One region of the Pseudofrankia coriaricola genome, then DNA from elsewhere that is predicted to be linked to it. Evidence: riboswitches for the same ligand, from Rfam matches in the RefSeq annotation. Region 1 holds a riboswitch; each other region holds the start of a gene.
What was found. A riboswitch is a leader RNA that binds a small molecule or an ion and turns the genes downstream of it on or off. The one in region 1 is predicted to bind cyclic di-AMP.
Positions count from the first base shown of each region.

Region 1 (4,748 bases):
GTCCGAGGACTGGACGGCGATCGATCCGAAGCGGGTCTACATCTGGGGCCTCGGTGAGGGCGCCCGGCTCGCGCTGGCCCTCGCCTGCGCGAACCCCACGAAGTTCGCGGCGGTGGGCGTCGTGGGCCAGTTCGACCCCGATCCGGGTCCGAACTGCCCTGACCAGGTGCCGACCGACCGCGAGCGACAGGCCTCGTGGGACGACGACCTCTCCGGCAACCTGTGGAGCTTCTCGCAGAACAAGTCCCGCTAGTGATCCTGGGGACAACGGCCGCCGGGTGTGCGAAGGAAGATCATTTTCGCACACCCTTTGGCCCTCTAGCGGCCAGGTTCGGATCGGCGACCGGAGCGGTCCAGGAAGACCGCGACCGGAGCGGTCCAGGAGACCCGACCAAAGCGAGCTACTGCCGCGCCGCCCCGTCCGCGACGATTCATGATCGCCGCGGACGTGTTGTCGCGGTCGCGATTTGGCCCGATTCACGACTACGGCGACACGGTCGTGGTGATCTACCAGTCGCGTGCTGGTGAAGCGAACGCTGGTGACGGCGGCTCTAGGAGACGCGATCAGAGCGGGCCAGGCGACCCAGAGTGGGCCGGCGAGCATGCGGGCCTGGCCACCGGCGGCCTCCCACGACGGACTGACTGACCGAGGCCAGCCGCCCGCCCCGTCGGCGGGGGGGTTTCCGACGGGGCGGGCGGGGCTGGGTGCCCGGGCGGTCGTGTGACGTCCCGGGCCATCCGCGGGCCGGGCGAACCCAGCCGGCGGAAGTCTGATGTTGGTGTCTCGTTGGCCGCGGGCGCCGCCCCGCCGGATGGGGGGAGATCCGGTGGGGCGGCGTCGCGTTGTTCGGCCCGGAGCCGTGGGGGCAGCCAGCCGGGCCGCCGCCGCCGAGGGGGTTCGGACGGCGGGTGGTCCGCTGGCGGAATCGAGGGCGGGAGGGGGAAGCCCTTGATGCCACCAGCGGACGTCCTGGGTGGCGCGGCCAAGGGGCGAGGGCCACGCCGGCTGCTATGCGGAGAGTCCTGGGGGTCTGGGAATGCCTGAGGAAAGGCACGATGCGTCGAAGGAGACGGGCCACCATGGCCGCTGTCGCATCCAGCCGCAACTTACCGCCGCCGGTACGGATGGCGGACGCGTCGCTGGGTCGCTGCCTGGTCGGGCATCACCGAGCGTCGAAGGCTTTGGAAACTCTGAGAGCGACGGTTCCACCGGCTTCGCCGACGGTTGGAGCCAGCCAGGCGGTCAGGCCGTGTCCGCGAACCCGGAGGGGAGTGGGTTCGAGGAAGGACCCCGCGAACGGGGCAGCCGAACCTGGCCGAACGTCGCCGCTCAAGGAGTGAGCCCTCCTCGCCCGCCGCGCCCCGCTACAGGACGCGGCCGACGTTGTAGCTCGTGCTCCAGATCGTCTGCAGCTGCACGACCGAGCCGGAGTGCGGCGCGGCCCACATCTTCCCGTCGCCGGCGTAGATGCCGACGTGGTAGATGTCACCTGGCGTGCCGAAGAAGATCAGGTCGCCGACTTCCTTGTGCGCCTGGTCGACGTGGAGCGAGGCCTCGTACTGCGCCTCCGCCGTCCTCGGCAGGCTGCGGCCGAGCTGCCGGAAGACGTACTGCACCAGGCTGGAGCAGTCGAACGAGTCCGGCCCGTTGGCGCCGTAGACGTAGGGCTTGCCGGCCTGCAGCGACGCGAGGTAGACGGCCTTCTCACCCAGGTCGCCGTTCGACGGGGCGTTGATCGTGACGCCCCGGCTGGGCGAAGGGGCCGGCCGTTCGGCGACGTTCACCGTGCCGACGTTGTCCGAGACGGCGGACTGCAGTGCGTCGGTGCCGTCGAAGACCGCGGTGATCTGTGTCGTGGTCAGCACCCGCGCGGTGTACGAGGTGTACCCGTCGTTGTTCGTCTGCAGGTGCAGGAAGGTCGCGAAACCGGTCGGCAGCTTGACCTGGACCTTGACCAGCTGGTTGGCCAGCGGCTGGTTGGTGTCCTTGTTGGTCAGCTTGAAGCCGATTTCGACCGGCTGGTCCGAGTAGACGGTGACGTCGGGGTTCGTGATGAACAGGTCGACGTCGGCCTTCGCGGTCAGCGTCGGCGCGGCCAGGTCGGACGCGGTGTCCGTGTCGTCGGCGCCGATGGTGGACGCGAGGCTCACCGGGTGGATGGCGGCGCCGCCGCTCGTCGATCCGGAGCCGAAGGCGCTGGCCAGGCTGAGGCCGGTGGTGACGGAACCGTCGTCTCCGAACGCGTCCGCCGAGGTGTCGGCCGCCGGGGCGCAGCCGGCGAGGGCGATGCCGGACATCGCGATCGCACCGGTGGTAGCCGCGGCGACCGCGGTACGACCTCGGACCTTTGCCACCACGGTCAGACCGCGGTGACGACCCCTGCTGGTATCAGGCAGGGTGTCGGTATCCCACTGTACGGAGGGCGCGGACAAGTGTGGTCCTTCCCGTACGCCTGCGAGGTGAGCTGTCGGGTTCGGGCTGGGCTGCCCGGCCCTCGCGCAGCAAGCACGCGATGGGCTTCACCCCAAGGCCCGCGCCGGAGGGGGCGCTGGCCGGTACTGCGAGGTGGGTCCCCCGCTCCTGCCCGAGGTGACGACTCGGAGGGGACACCGGGACCGCGGGCAGGATTCGGCGTTCGGTCCGGTGCTGAGCCTGACGTCGTGAACAAGACTAGTCCACTGGGATGATGACGATAAGCGTGGGTACCCCCCATAAGCCTGATTTCTGCGAACCGTCGGTTCCGAGGACCGAGGCTGCCGTCATGGCAGGGGTCGCCGAGGGTAGCCATCCACCCGTAACCATCGCAACTGACTAGGTCGTGCCGATCCATCGGGTACTCCACGTAGCTTGAACACTACGCGCAGATCCGGCCTTGCGGGCGGAGGACTACAGTCGGCACACGATGTGTGTCTAGTCCGGGGGCGCCATGGACGCCCGCACCCCTATGACGAGTGGGCCTATCCAACGGTTCGAGCAGGCTTCGCCGGGTCGATGGGGCCGTCTGGGCATTAGGTCCTAGTCGTTGGGACTAAAATCCCATTGTGATTAGCGCAAAACCTAACCGTTCCCCGTTGCGTCGAGATAGTTACTTACGGTCGTTAGGGCGGCGGGCGGGGAGCGCGTCTGGTGATGAAGCCGGCGCGGTCAAGCACCTGAAGCTCGATCGCCAGCTCGATGACCTCCCGGGGAAGGGTCCGGTAGGTGGCCTGCATGGCCTCGACCGCGGCCCTGGCCCGCTCGGCGAGCTCGTCGAGCGCGTGCTGGCGCTGGCGCATCCGAGCGCGCTCCTCCTGGATGGTGCGCACCGTCTCTTCCTGCCACCGACGGGTAAGCAGCAGGTGTTCGCTCGCGTCGGCCGCCTGGCGCTTGGCCTCCTCCAGACGGCCGAGCAACTGGTCGAGCAGTTCGAGCCGGCCGGCAAGCTCCGCGATGAGGTCGCCACGAGCGATCGCGGCGATCCCTCGGTCTTCCTCTCGGTCATCTGGCGGTAGGGGATCTACCGAACCGTCAGCACCGACCGACGGCAGCGGGACGGGTGAGAAGTCAGACTCGGGGTCAGGATCCGGCCCGCCCGCGTCGTGCGGCCCCGGGTGCCCGTCGTAGACATACGTGTAGCCCTCGTACGCCTGCTCCTCGTAGCCCTCGTACGTCTGCTCCTGGTAGGCGGACACGGTCCACGGGACGTCGTCCGGACCCTCTTGGCCGGCGGCCTCCGAGCTGGGCTCCCAGACCTCTCCGATCGCTGGCCTCCCAGATCGGCTCCCAGACCTCCCCGATCGGCTTCGCCAATCGGGCAGGAACCCCGGATCCGGCAGGGACCCTGTCGCCAATCGGGCAGGGACCCCGGATCCGGCGGGAAGCCCGTCGCCGATCTGAGGGGGAACCCAGGCGCCCTCCGAGCCACCAGTGACGTCCGCGGCGGCCATCCCCTCGGGCTCGGCCACCCACTCAGATCCGGCCACCCACTCGGGCCCAGGCAGGCCGTCGGGCTCGGCGGCGGCCTGGGACCCGATGGGCCAGTCAGGCCAGAGTGTGCTCTCGGACCTGGTGGGATCGACCGCGGGTGGCTCCTCCCGCCCGGCCAGGTCCACGACCGGAATGCCGCCCTCGTCGAGGCCCGGATGGTCAGCCGGAGGAGCGTCACCGGGCGCGGGCATGCCGGGCAGCGCCAGTTCAGGCACGGTGGCGTGGACGTACACGCCGGGTGACTCGGCCCGCTGCCCCCCGGCGTCGGCAAGGCTCCGCGGCCCGGTCGGGCTGGGCGAGCTGGCGAGGCTGCGCCGGCCGCTTACATCCGCCACGGTAGGTAACGGTAGCCGAGCCCTCTCAGTGAGGGGCCCATATACGCCGGCAGCGATCGTTATGAAGCCGGAAGCGGTGGGCTTTGTGTCGGCTCGGGTGCCGTTACTGGACTAGTCCGGGCTATTCGCTGTCTGTGCCCGGTCGAGACGGTGGCTAGTCACCAGGTGGTTAGCCGGGGCGGCTGGGGGCCTGGCGGAGATCAGCGGGTCCGGATGGCCGGGCAGGTCAGGCAGATCCGCGGCATGACGTAGGCCGCGGCTCCAGCCGCCTTCGGCGATTTCGCTGCTGGCATCCAGCACGGCCCAGTCGATCACGTCGTCTACTCCGACGGCGACCGTTCGTCCCATCCGGATGTGCGCGAGGTCTGGGTGGACCGTGTCGTTGAGGCAACGTCCCAGCAGCCAGGCTGGAGCGGGCCAGGAGGTCACCAGCACCCAGGGCGCCT
Region 1 is NZ_JASNFO010000013.1:89,158-93,905, reverse strand. Features, by position in the region: gene QOZ89_RS08745 (PHB depolymerase family esterase) at 1-253, shown strand, start outside; gene QOZ89_RS08740 (C40 family peptidase) at 1,366-2,433, opposite strand; cyclic di-AMP (ydaO/yuaA leader) riboswitch at 2,437-2,603, opposite strand; gene QOZ89_RS08735 (hypothetical protein) at 3,100-4,302, opposite strand; gene QOZ89_RS08730 (hypothetical protein) at 4,414-4,748, opposite strand, start outside.

Region 2 (4,748 bases), on a different contig from region 1:
GACCTGACCGGCATGCTCAGCGTGAGTGCCGACGCCGGCGCCACCTGGAAGCGGGTCTCCACCATCCCCGGCGGCGGACCGCAGGCGTTCACCGCCGTCGACGAAGGCCACCTGCTCGCCGCCACCAGCGACGGCATCTACGAATCCCGCGACGCCGGTGCCACCTTCACCCGGATCCTCCCACTGGCCGAAGGCTGACAGGCACTACCGCACGCTCAGACGGGGTGGCCCGTCTTCGGAGAACCCGGGACTTCACCCAACACGATCATCTGCTTGTTGGCGGCGCCAGCGAGGAGGTTGATCACATTCCGGCTCGCGGTAACAGCGGCGAATGCACCGATCGTGGCGCACTCCGCCAGCTCCTCCGCTCTTCCGACGGTCCGCGGGCGGCATGCCTGCGGCGTCGAGCCGGCCGCTCCCGGGCCCTTACAGGACGCGGCCGACGTAGTAACGGCTGGTGTAGATCGGCTCGTACTTGACGACATCGCCGCTCCGGGGAGCGGCCCACATGTAGCCGTTGCCGGCGTAGATGCCCATGTGGGTGATGTTGTCGGGGGTGCCGAAGAAGATCAGGTCGCCGGGTTGTTTGGCGGACTGCGGGACGTGGATCGTCGCGTTGTACTGCTGCTGGGCGGTGCGTGGCAGGTAGCGGCCCAGCTGCTTGTAGATGTACTGCGCGAAGCCGGAGCAGTCGAAGGCGTTGGGGCCGGTCGCGCCCCACACGTAGGGCTTGCCGGCCTGCAGGGACGCGAGGTAGACGGCCTTTTCGCCGATGGTGCTGCGGGGGATCGCCGTCGCGATGCCTCCCGGCCCGGAGCCCGGACCTGCCGTGGGGCTGCGGACGACGACGGTGGCGGCCTCCGCCGTCGAGGGGCGCAGCGCGGCGTCTCCGTCGAACACCGCGGTGATCGTGGTCGTGCTCAGCAGGCGGGCGCTGATGCGGGCGTCGCCGTCATCGTCGGTTCGCAGGATGGCGCTTTTCGACCAGCGGGTGCCGGTGACGACGACGATGTTGACCTGCTCACCCGCGACGGGTGCACCGGTCGTCGCCGCCGCGGCGTGGACCGTGAAGGTCACCTGGTCGTTGGGGCTGATCGTCGTCTTGTCGGGCGTGATGGTCAGGGCTGTGAACTGCTGCGTCGGGTTCGCGATCTCCGCTGCCAGTGCCACGCCGTCGGGTGCGTCCTGCGGGGCCGGCTGGTTGCCGAACATCGAGGCGCCGAGTGTGGATGCCTGCATGATCGGGTCGGCGGTGGGCTGGTCGTCGCCGGGGGTGTCGGAGGTGGCCGCGGCGAAGCCCGTCATCGAGGTGGCCAATGTTCCGCTGGCCAGGAGGGCGACGGTGGCTGCCCGACGCCGAGGCTCGGTCATCCGGCGGCGCGTAGACCCCCTGGTCGCCGTGCCCGGTCCCGATTCGGCGTCCAGGTCGTACCTCCTGGGCCACAGTCCGTCAAGCGACCACCGACCGCCGCCCTGAGCAGGCACCGCGTCCCCTCCCTCGCCGCGTCCTCGAACGCGTCCACCGCAGCAACGACGCCAGATAGTAGTACTACTGGTGTGATTGGTAGGAAAGGGTGGGGTGGCAGCGGGTCGGCCGGGCGCCTCGACGCGCAGGGCCTCCACGTCCGGGAGGCGTGCCGCCAATGCGCTCGTACCCGCCACGTCGTACTCGACCGCGGCGAGCGACCCAACACGCGGTAACAGCCCGTTCGTCGTCTGCCCAGTTCGAGATCGAACAGCTACTCCACCGCGACTTCGCCGTCGAACACGTCACCCTCCAGGTCGACCACCACCCCGCCGTGCTCGCCCTACGCCGCCGAACACCACCATCCATCGGCCACGTGCAGTGATCGGGATGTGCGGGCGTGGTCACGTCGATAGCAGAAGGAGCGGTCAGGGTCCGCAGATCGGGCCTGTCGGAGGCGTTCATCTCCGGGTACCCGGTCAGCCAGCGTCGGCATCGAGGTCGGAACCGATCTTTGGCTCAGGCCGCGCGGTGGCCTGAGCCGCCTGGGGATTGCGGGCCACCAGTCGCTCCACGATCCCGCGTTTGTATCGTTCGTGCCGCTCGATCGGGAAGCCGGCCGCCTGTACCTGCACCAGCGGCCGGCGTAGCAGCTACTCGCCACCGATGCGAACGATGATCGCCTCCAGAACGCGCTGGACGGCACGGACTTCCCGGCGGGCGCCGGCGACGTGGTCGAGCAGGAGCAGCCGATCCTGCTGCACCGCCTCACCGGCCTGTCACCCATGCCCTTCCCAGACATCCTCTGTAGGATTTTGGTCCTTAAGATTCGGAACTGGTGCCCAAATAACACCACCAACCCAGCAAGGCCCGGCCGAGCCGGCGAGTAGGCCCGCTCGTCATAGGGATGCAGGCGTCACCACCCCGGGCTAGGTACCACTCGTGCCGCCTTCTGTGGCCTCTCGGCCCCAATGTGGGATCTGTACGTAGTTTTTCAACTACGCACGGTAGTCAATGGTCGGCACCATCTCGCCCGCCTCTACTGTTCTGGGTAGCCGGTGACTCTCGGCGACACCCGTCACGACACCGGCTCGTGGGGCCCGGAACCGACAGCTCGTGGGACCAGGCGTGTCCGTGCTACCTACTACGCATCGTCGTATCCAAATGGACTAGTCTCGTTCACGACGTCACGTCCAACACCGGACCGAACGCCGAATCCTGCCCGCGGTCCCGGTGTCCCCTCCGAGTCGTCACCTCGGGCAGGAGCGGGGGACCCACCTCGCATGACCGGCCAGCGCCCCCTCCGGCGCGGGCCTTGGGGTGAAGCCCATCGCGTGCTTGCTGCGCGAGGGCCGGGCAGCCCAGCCCGAACCCGACAGCTCACCTCGCAGGCGTACGGGAAGGACCACACTTGTCCGCGCCCTCCGTACAGTGGGATACCGACACCCTGCCTGATACCAGCAGGGGTCGTCATCGCGGTCTGACCGCGGTGGCAAAGGTCCGAGGTCGTACCGCGGTCGCCGCGGCTACCACCGGTGCGATCGCGATGTCCGGCATCGCCCTCGCCGGCTGCGCCCCGGCAGCCGACACCTCGGCGGACGCGTTCGGAGATGACGGCTCCGTCACCACCGGCCTCAGCCTCGCCAGCGCCTTCGGCTCCGGGTCGATGGGCGGCTCTGGCACCGACGTCCGCCCGGTGAGCCTCGCGTCCACCCTTGGCGCCGACGGCACCGACACGGCGTCCGACCTGGCCGCGCCGACGCTGACGGCGAAGGCCGACGTCGACCTGTTCATCACGAACCCCGACGTCACCGCCTATGCGGACCAGCCGGTCGAAATCGGCTTCAAGCTGACCAACAAGGACACCAACCAGCCGCTGGCCAACCAGCTGGTCAAGGTCCAGGTCAAGCTACCGACCGGTTTCGCGACCTTCCTGCACCTGCAGACGAACAACGACGGGTACACCTCGTACACCGCGCGGGTGCTGACCACGACACAGATCACCGCGGTCTTCGACGGCACCGACGCACTGCAGTCCGCCACCGCCGACAACGTCGGCACGGTGAACGTCGCGGAGCGGCCGGCCCCCTCGGCGAGCCGGGGCGTCACGGTCAACGCCCCGTCGAACGGCGACCTGGGCGAGAAGGCCGTCTACCTGGCGTCGCTGCAGGCCGGCAAGCCCTACGTCTACGGCGCCAACGGGCCGGACTCGTTCGACTGCTCCAGCCTGGTGCAGTACGTCTACCGGCAGCTCGGCCGCAACCTGCCGAGGACGGCGGAGGCGCAGTACGAGGCCACGGTCCACGTCGACCAGGCGCACAAGGAAGTCGGCGACCTGATCTTCTTCGGCGCGCCGGGCGAGATCTACCACATGGGCATCTACGCCGGCGACGGGAAGATGTGGGCCGCGCCGCACTCCGGCACGGTCGTCCAGCTGCAGACGATCTGGAGCACGAGCTACCTCGTCGGCCGCGTCCTGTAGGAAGGCGCGGCGGGCGAGGAGGGCTTCCTCCTGAGCGTTACGTTCGGCCGGCTTCGGCTGCCCCGCTCAGGCGGACCTGCCCGCGAACCCCTCCCCTGCGGGTTCGCGGACGTGGCCTGGCGGCCCGGCCAGCTCCCGCTGGCGGGACCGCCGCTCACGGAGTTCCCGAAGCCCCGGGGCCCGTTGACGCCCGACAAGACGACGGCATAGCGGTGCTGCTCGCCAGCCGTTCTCGGCGGCGGTGATTTCCGGCCCGGACACAACGTCGGCCGCGCTGGCCCTTCGCCGCCGACCCGTCCCGTTTTTCTCCGAGCACGTTCCAGAACTCTTCATGTAGGTAGCAGCAGGCGCGGCCCTCGCCCCTTAGCCGCGCCATCCACGACGTCCGCCGGTGGCATCGAGGGCTTCCCCTCCCGCCCTCGGATTCCGCCAGCGGACTACCCGCCGTCCGAACCCCTCGGTGGCGGCCCGACCGGCTCGCCCCCACGGCCCCGGGCCGAGAGTGACGCACCGCCCGGCCGTGACCGCCTGCGGCCACATCCACACCCCCGATATGACGGCCGTCGACGAAGGCCACCTGCTCGTCGCCACCAGCGATGGCATCTACGAATCCCGCGACGCTGGTGCCACCTTTGCCCGGATCCTCCCACTGGCCGAAGGCTGACAGGCACTACCGCACGCCTAGACCGGATGGCCGGCTCCCTCCACCGAGCCCGAGCCGAAGACGTCCTGCACTGGCAACACCACCAACGCCCTATCTCCGCAGAGACCCTCCGCAAACGGCTCCACGTCGGCGCCCCC
Region 2 is NZ_JASNFO010000044.1:140,010-144,757, forward strand. Features, by position in the region: gene QOZ89_RS24230 (WD40/YVTN/BNR-like repeat-containing protein) at 1-198, shown strand, start outside; gene QOZ89_RS24235 (C40 family peptidase) at 427-1,371, opposite strand; cyclic di-AMP (ydaO/yuaA leader) riboswitch at 2,707-2,873, shown strand; gene QOZ89_RS24240 (C40 family peptidase) at 2,955-3,947, shown strand; gene QOZ89_RS24245 (hypothetical protein) at 4,450-4,611, shown strand; partial or broken gene QOZ89_RS24250 (hypothetical protein) at 4,650-4,748, shown strand, end outside.
Region 2: it holds a riboswitch for cyclic di-AMP, as region 1 does, so the genes downstream of both, QOZ89_RS24240 (C40 family peptidase) here and QOZ89_RS08740 (C40 family peptidase) in region 1, are expected to answer to the same signal.

Region 3 (4,748 bases), on a different contig from region 1:
TCAGTGATCCTGGGGACAACGGCCCGCCGGGCGTGCGAAGGAAGATCATTTTCGCACGCCCTTTGGCCCTCTAGTGATCCTGGGGACAACGGCCGCCGGGCGTGCGAAGGAAGATCATTTTCGCACGCCCTTTGGCCCGTTAGAGGAGGTCGCGTAGGACGAGTGTCTGGTCGCGGCCGGGGCCGACGCCGATCGCGGAGATCGGGGCGCCGGACATCTCCTCCAGCGCCCTGACGTAGTCCCGCGCCTCGGGCGGGAGCTGGTCGAACGAGGTGGCGCCCGAGATGTCCTCGTGCCAGCCGGGCAGCTCCTTGTAGATGGGCTTGGCATGGTGGAACTCGGTCTGGGTCATCGGCATCTCGGACATCCGCGTGCCGCCCACGTCGTAGGCCACGCACACCGGCACCCGGTCGAAGCCGGACAGGACATCCAGCTTTGTCAGGAACAGGTCGGTGAGCCCGTTGACCCGCACCGCGTAGCGGGCGATGACCGCGTCATACCAGCCGGTGCGCCGGGCGCGGCCGGTCGTCACCCCGAACTCGCCGCCGACGCGGCGCAGCTCGTCGCCGACCTTGTCGTCGAGCTCGGTCGGGAACGGGCCCGAGCCGACCCGGGTGGTGTAGGCCTTGATGATCCCGATCACGCGGGTGATCCGGGTCGGGCCGATGCCCGCGCCGGTGGCCGCGCCGCCGGCGGTCGGGTTCGACGAGGTGACGAACGGATAGGTGCCGTGGTCGACGTCGAGCAGGGTGCCCTGCGAGCCCTCCAGCAGGACGACCTTGCCGGCGCGCAGCGCCGAGTCGAGCACAAGCCCGGTGTCCGCGATGTGCGGGCCGAGCTGCGCGGCGTAGTCCAGGTACTCCTCGACCACCACGTCAACCTCGATCTTGCGGCGGTTGTACACCTTGGCGAGCACCTGGTTCTTCTCGCGCAGCGCCAGCTCGAGCTTCTGGCGCAGGATGCCCGGGTCGAGCAGGTCCTGCACGCGGATGCCGGTGCGCGCGACCTTGTCGCCGTAGGCCGGGCCGATGCCGCGGCCGGTCGTGCCGATCCGGGCCTTGCCGAGGTAACGCTCGGTGACTCGGTCGAGGGCCCGGTGATGCGGCATGATCAGATGGGCGTTCGCGCTGATCATCAACCGGGATGTGTCGATACCACGGGCGCGGAGCCCAGCCATCTCCGACAGCAGCACGCCGGGGTCGATCACGACACCGTTCCCGATCACCGGGATGCAGTCGGCACGCAGGATTCCGCTGGGGATGAGGTGCAGGGCGTACTTCTCGTCGCCTATGACCACCGTATGGCCGGCGTTGTTGCCGCCCTGGTAGCGCACGACGTAGTCGACGGCGCCGCCCAAAAGGTCGGTCGCCTTTCCCTTACCCTCGTCGCCCCACTGGGCTCCGATCAGGACAAGCGCAGGCACGGGGCAAGACTGTACTAAGAACGAAGCCCGACCTTCCCCACCGATTGGCTAAGTGACGGCCTGGTGTCTGGCTGTGCGTTCGATGCCCGACCCGTCCCGGTAGCCAATCGCCGACCTCCCAGATCGCTGACCTCCCAGATCGGCTCCCAGACCTCCCCGATCGGCTTCGCCAATCGGGCAGGGACCCCGGATCCGGCAGGGACCCTGTCGCCAATCGGGCAGGGACCCCGGATCCGGCAGGAACCCTGTCGCCGGTCCGGCAGGAACCCCGGGGACCCCTCGGGCAACTCGGCGCGGAGGATTCGGCCCCGCGGGCCCGACGATCAGCCGGCCTGCCCGAGCTGGCCGGGCGCGGTGGGGTCGCTGTCGGCCAGGAACGTCCCGATCCGCTCGACCTCGGCGGTCTCGCCGATCGCGGCCGCGGCCTGCCCGAGGGCGGCCAGCGCGCGCAGGAATCCCTGGTTCGGCTCGTGCGACCAGGGCACCGGCCCGTGCCCGCGCCAGCCCGAGCGGCGCAGCGCGTCGAGCCCGCGGTGGTAGCCGGTGCGCGCGTACGCGTACGCCTCGACCGGGCGCCCGCCGTCGAGCGCCGCCTCGGCCAGCACCGCCCAGGCCGCGCTGGATGTGGGGAAACGAGCGGCCACGTCGCTGGCCGCCGCGCCCTCGGCGAGCGCCGCGGACGCGGGGTCGAACGGCAGCAGGGTAGCCGGCGGCCCACCCAGAAGATCGGCACGCCCGGACGGAGTCGTCATACCCCAACCGTAATCGCCCCGACCCGCCACCCAAGGACCGGCCCGCGCCGCGAGCCTGACGCCGTTCTGGCAAGCGAGGCACTCGACCTAGCCCCAAGAAGATGACGGCCCGTCCCGCAAGCGTGGTGCCGTTCTGGTGAGCGAGGCACTCAACTCAGCCCAGGGGGGTGACGGCGCATCAGCGCTGGCGCCAACCCACCCACGTCGCCAGCCTGGAACCAGCCCAGCCACCGTCATACGCCTGTGCCCGGAACCACGCTCAAGGGCGCTCCGCGCCCGCCAGGCTGACGCAGCGGTCAGACGCGCAGCGGCTGAGCCGCGCGGCAGCCTCAGCCTTGGACGGTCGCGTTCCAGATGTTCTCGCCGACGACGCCGGGCTGGCCGTCGCTGACCTTGGTCAGGTACGAGTAGAGCGCGGCGACGCCCTGCGACTGCGGGCCGAACTTGCCGTCGACGGTGAGCGAGAAGCGCTGGTCGCGCATCTGCTGCTGCCAGACGTACGCGTCGGCGCGCACCTTGCCGCCGTCGGCCGAGGAGATCGTGCCGTGGAAGCCCGACTGCTGGACCTCCGAGCGGGCCCGGTCGAGCGTCATCGGGGGCTCGACCGGCTGGACCGCCTGCTGGACCGAGCCGCTGGAGGCGGACGACGAGACGCCGCCGACCGGCCCGTTGTTGGTCAGGCCGAGCTTCTTGGAGCAGGCCGGCCACGGGGACCAGCCGCGGGAGTTGTACAGCCGGTATGCCGCTTCGTCCTGGACGGCAGGTGGCGCCTCGCTGGGCAGGCCGGAGTAGCCGAGGCCCTGCCAGGTCCGCTGGTCGAACTGGTAGGCGCCGTAGAAGCCGTTCCCGGTGTTGATCGAGTAGTTGCCGCCGGACTCGCACTGGCGCAGCCGGGCGAAGTCGTCCGGGGTGGCGGCGCCGGCCGGTATCGCGGTGACCGCGAGGCCGCTGCCCACGAGCGCCGTGACCGCGCCGGTGGTGCGTAGCAGGCGGGCGGTCGACGACGGGCCCTGCTGGGCGCGGTGCCGGCCTCCCGTCCTGTAGGCGGGCCGGGCTTCGCCGGTCTGCTCAGACGGCATGTCGGTCCTTCCCTGCGCCTGCGGGGTGAGCTGTCGGGTTCGGGCCGGGAATGCCCGGCCGGTCGTCACCTCGCGCTCCGCCGATGGCGTCGCGTCCGGGCTGACCGGCTTCACCCCAAGGACGCGACTGTCGCCACGCCCGGAAATGGGTCCCCCGCTCCTGCCCAAGCGGATCCGTGCCCCGCGATAGAGGGGCCATCTCCACACGCGGGTGGGGGCAGGACTTGGCGTCCGCCCGCGCGACTCACCCAGGTCGGGCGAGTAGCACCGGACTGTAGCGAGCCCGCATCCTTCGCCGCAAACCGGGGTCGCCCCAGTGAACGGGGCGGCCCCGGTTCGCGACTGCTCCAGCGGTGGCGCCAGCCGCTCGCTGACGCCGCCTGGCCGGCACGCCGGCCGGCAGCAGCGCGATCATGATGAGGCTCGCGCGGCTTTCAGCCCTGTGGCCGGCGCGGCGGCCCAGCGGCGAGGCAGCGGCCGGTCGTCTACCGCCAGGTCCCCTTGCCCACCGACCAGCCGGCGGGTCAGAGCCGTATGCCTCCGACTGGCGGCCAGAGGCGGGGTGGGAAAGGGGTCCCGTCGCCGACGTGGGCAGCGGTCGGTGGGGGCCGATCGCGGCGAGGTTCCAGCGGCGGCGGGTCGACTGACCTCGCGGGGCCGGCCCGGGAGGGAGGTGCCGGGCGGGTGGCCCAGGCCGAGGCTCTTCTTCAGGGACCGGCGTCAGCCGATCTCCGGGAGTTCCGTCAGCGACAGTGGCAGAGCCCTGCGCGGCCGGAGGCCTCGGCAAGAAGGTCAGACGGGCGGTGACGCCTGACTGCTCAGGCGAAGGTGGCGGCCCAGGTCTTTGGACCGACGACGCCGTCGACGGCCAGGCCCTTGGCCCGCTGCAGCGCGCGGGCGGCCTCGGCCGAACGCGGCCCGTAGTGCCCGTCGACGGCGAGCGAGTAGCCGATCTTGTTCATCTGGGCCTGCCAGGACCGGACATCGGCGCGGTACTGGCCGGCCAGCGCTGTCGTGAACGGCAGGCGCGCCGTGGTCGAGGAGATCGCCTGGGTCACGAGGGGCGCCCTGGGGGCTGAGCGGGAGGCCTGGCTGGCGCCGGGGGAACTGGCGCCAGGCGCGAGCTGGTCCGGGCCCATCCCGCGGCCGCAGTCCGGCCACTGGCCAAAGCCGGAGCGCTGCGCGAGCCGCAGCGCCGCTTCGTCCTGAACCGCGGGTGGCGCGGCACTCGGCAGTCCCGAATATCCGAGGCCCTGCCACGTTCTCACAGAGAACTGGTACGCGCCGTAATATCCGTTGCCGGTATTGATGGAATAGTTTCCGCCGGACTCGCACTGGCGCAGTTCTGCCCAGGTGGATGAGGCGTTCGCGGGTGTCGCGACGGCGATCGTGCCACCCACGGCCGCGGCGATGACGGGAACGGCCGCGAGGGTCTTGCGTAGCCGGCGTGCCGGGGACGTGATGGCCCGCCGGGGCTCCCGGGACTGGCGGATC
Region 3 is NZ_JASNFO010000057.1:8,184-12,931, reverse strand. Features, by position in the region: gene QOZ89_RS28340 (adenylosuccinate synthase) at 140-1,423, opposite strand; gene QOZ89_RS28335 (DUF3151 domain-containing protein) at 1,747-2,175, opposite strand; gene QOZ89_RS28330 (transglycosylase family protein) at 2,505-3,254, opposite strand; cyclic di-AMP (ydaO/yuaA leader) riboswitch at 3,274-3,428, opposite strand; gene QOZ89_RS28325 (transglycosylase family protein) at 4,073-4,747, opposite strand.
Region 3: it holds a riboswitch for cyclic di-AMP, as region 1 does, so the genes downstream of both, QOZ89_RS28330 (transglycosylase family protein) here and QOZ89_RS08740 (C40 family peptidase) in region 1, are expected to answer to the same signal.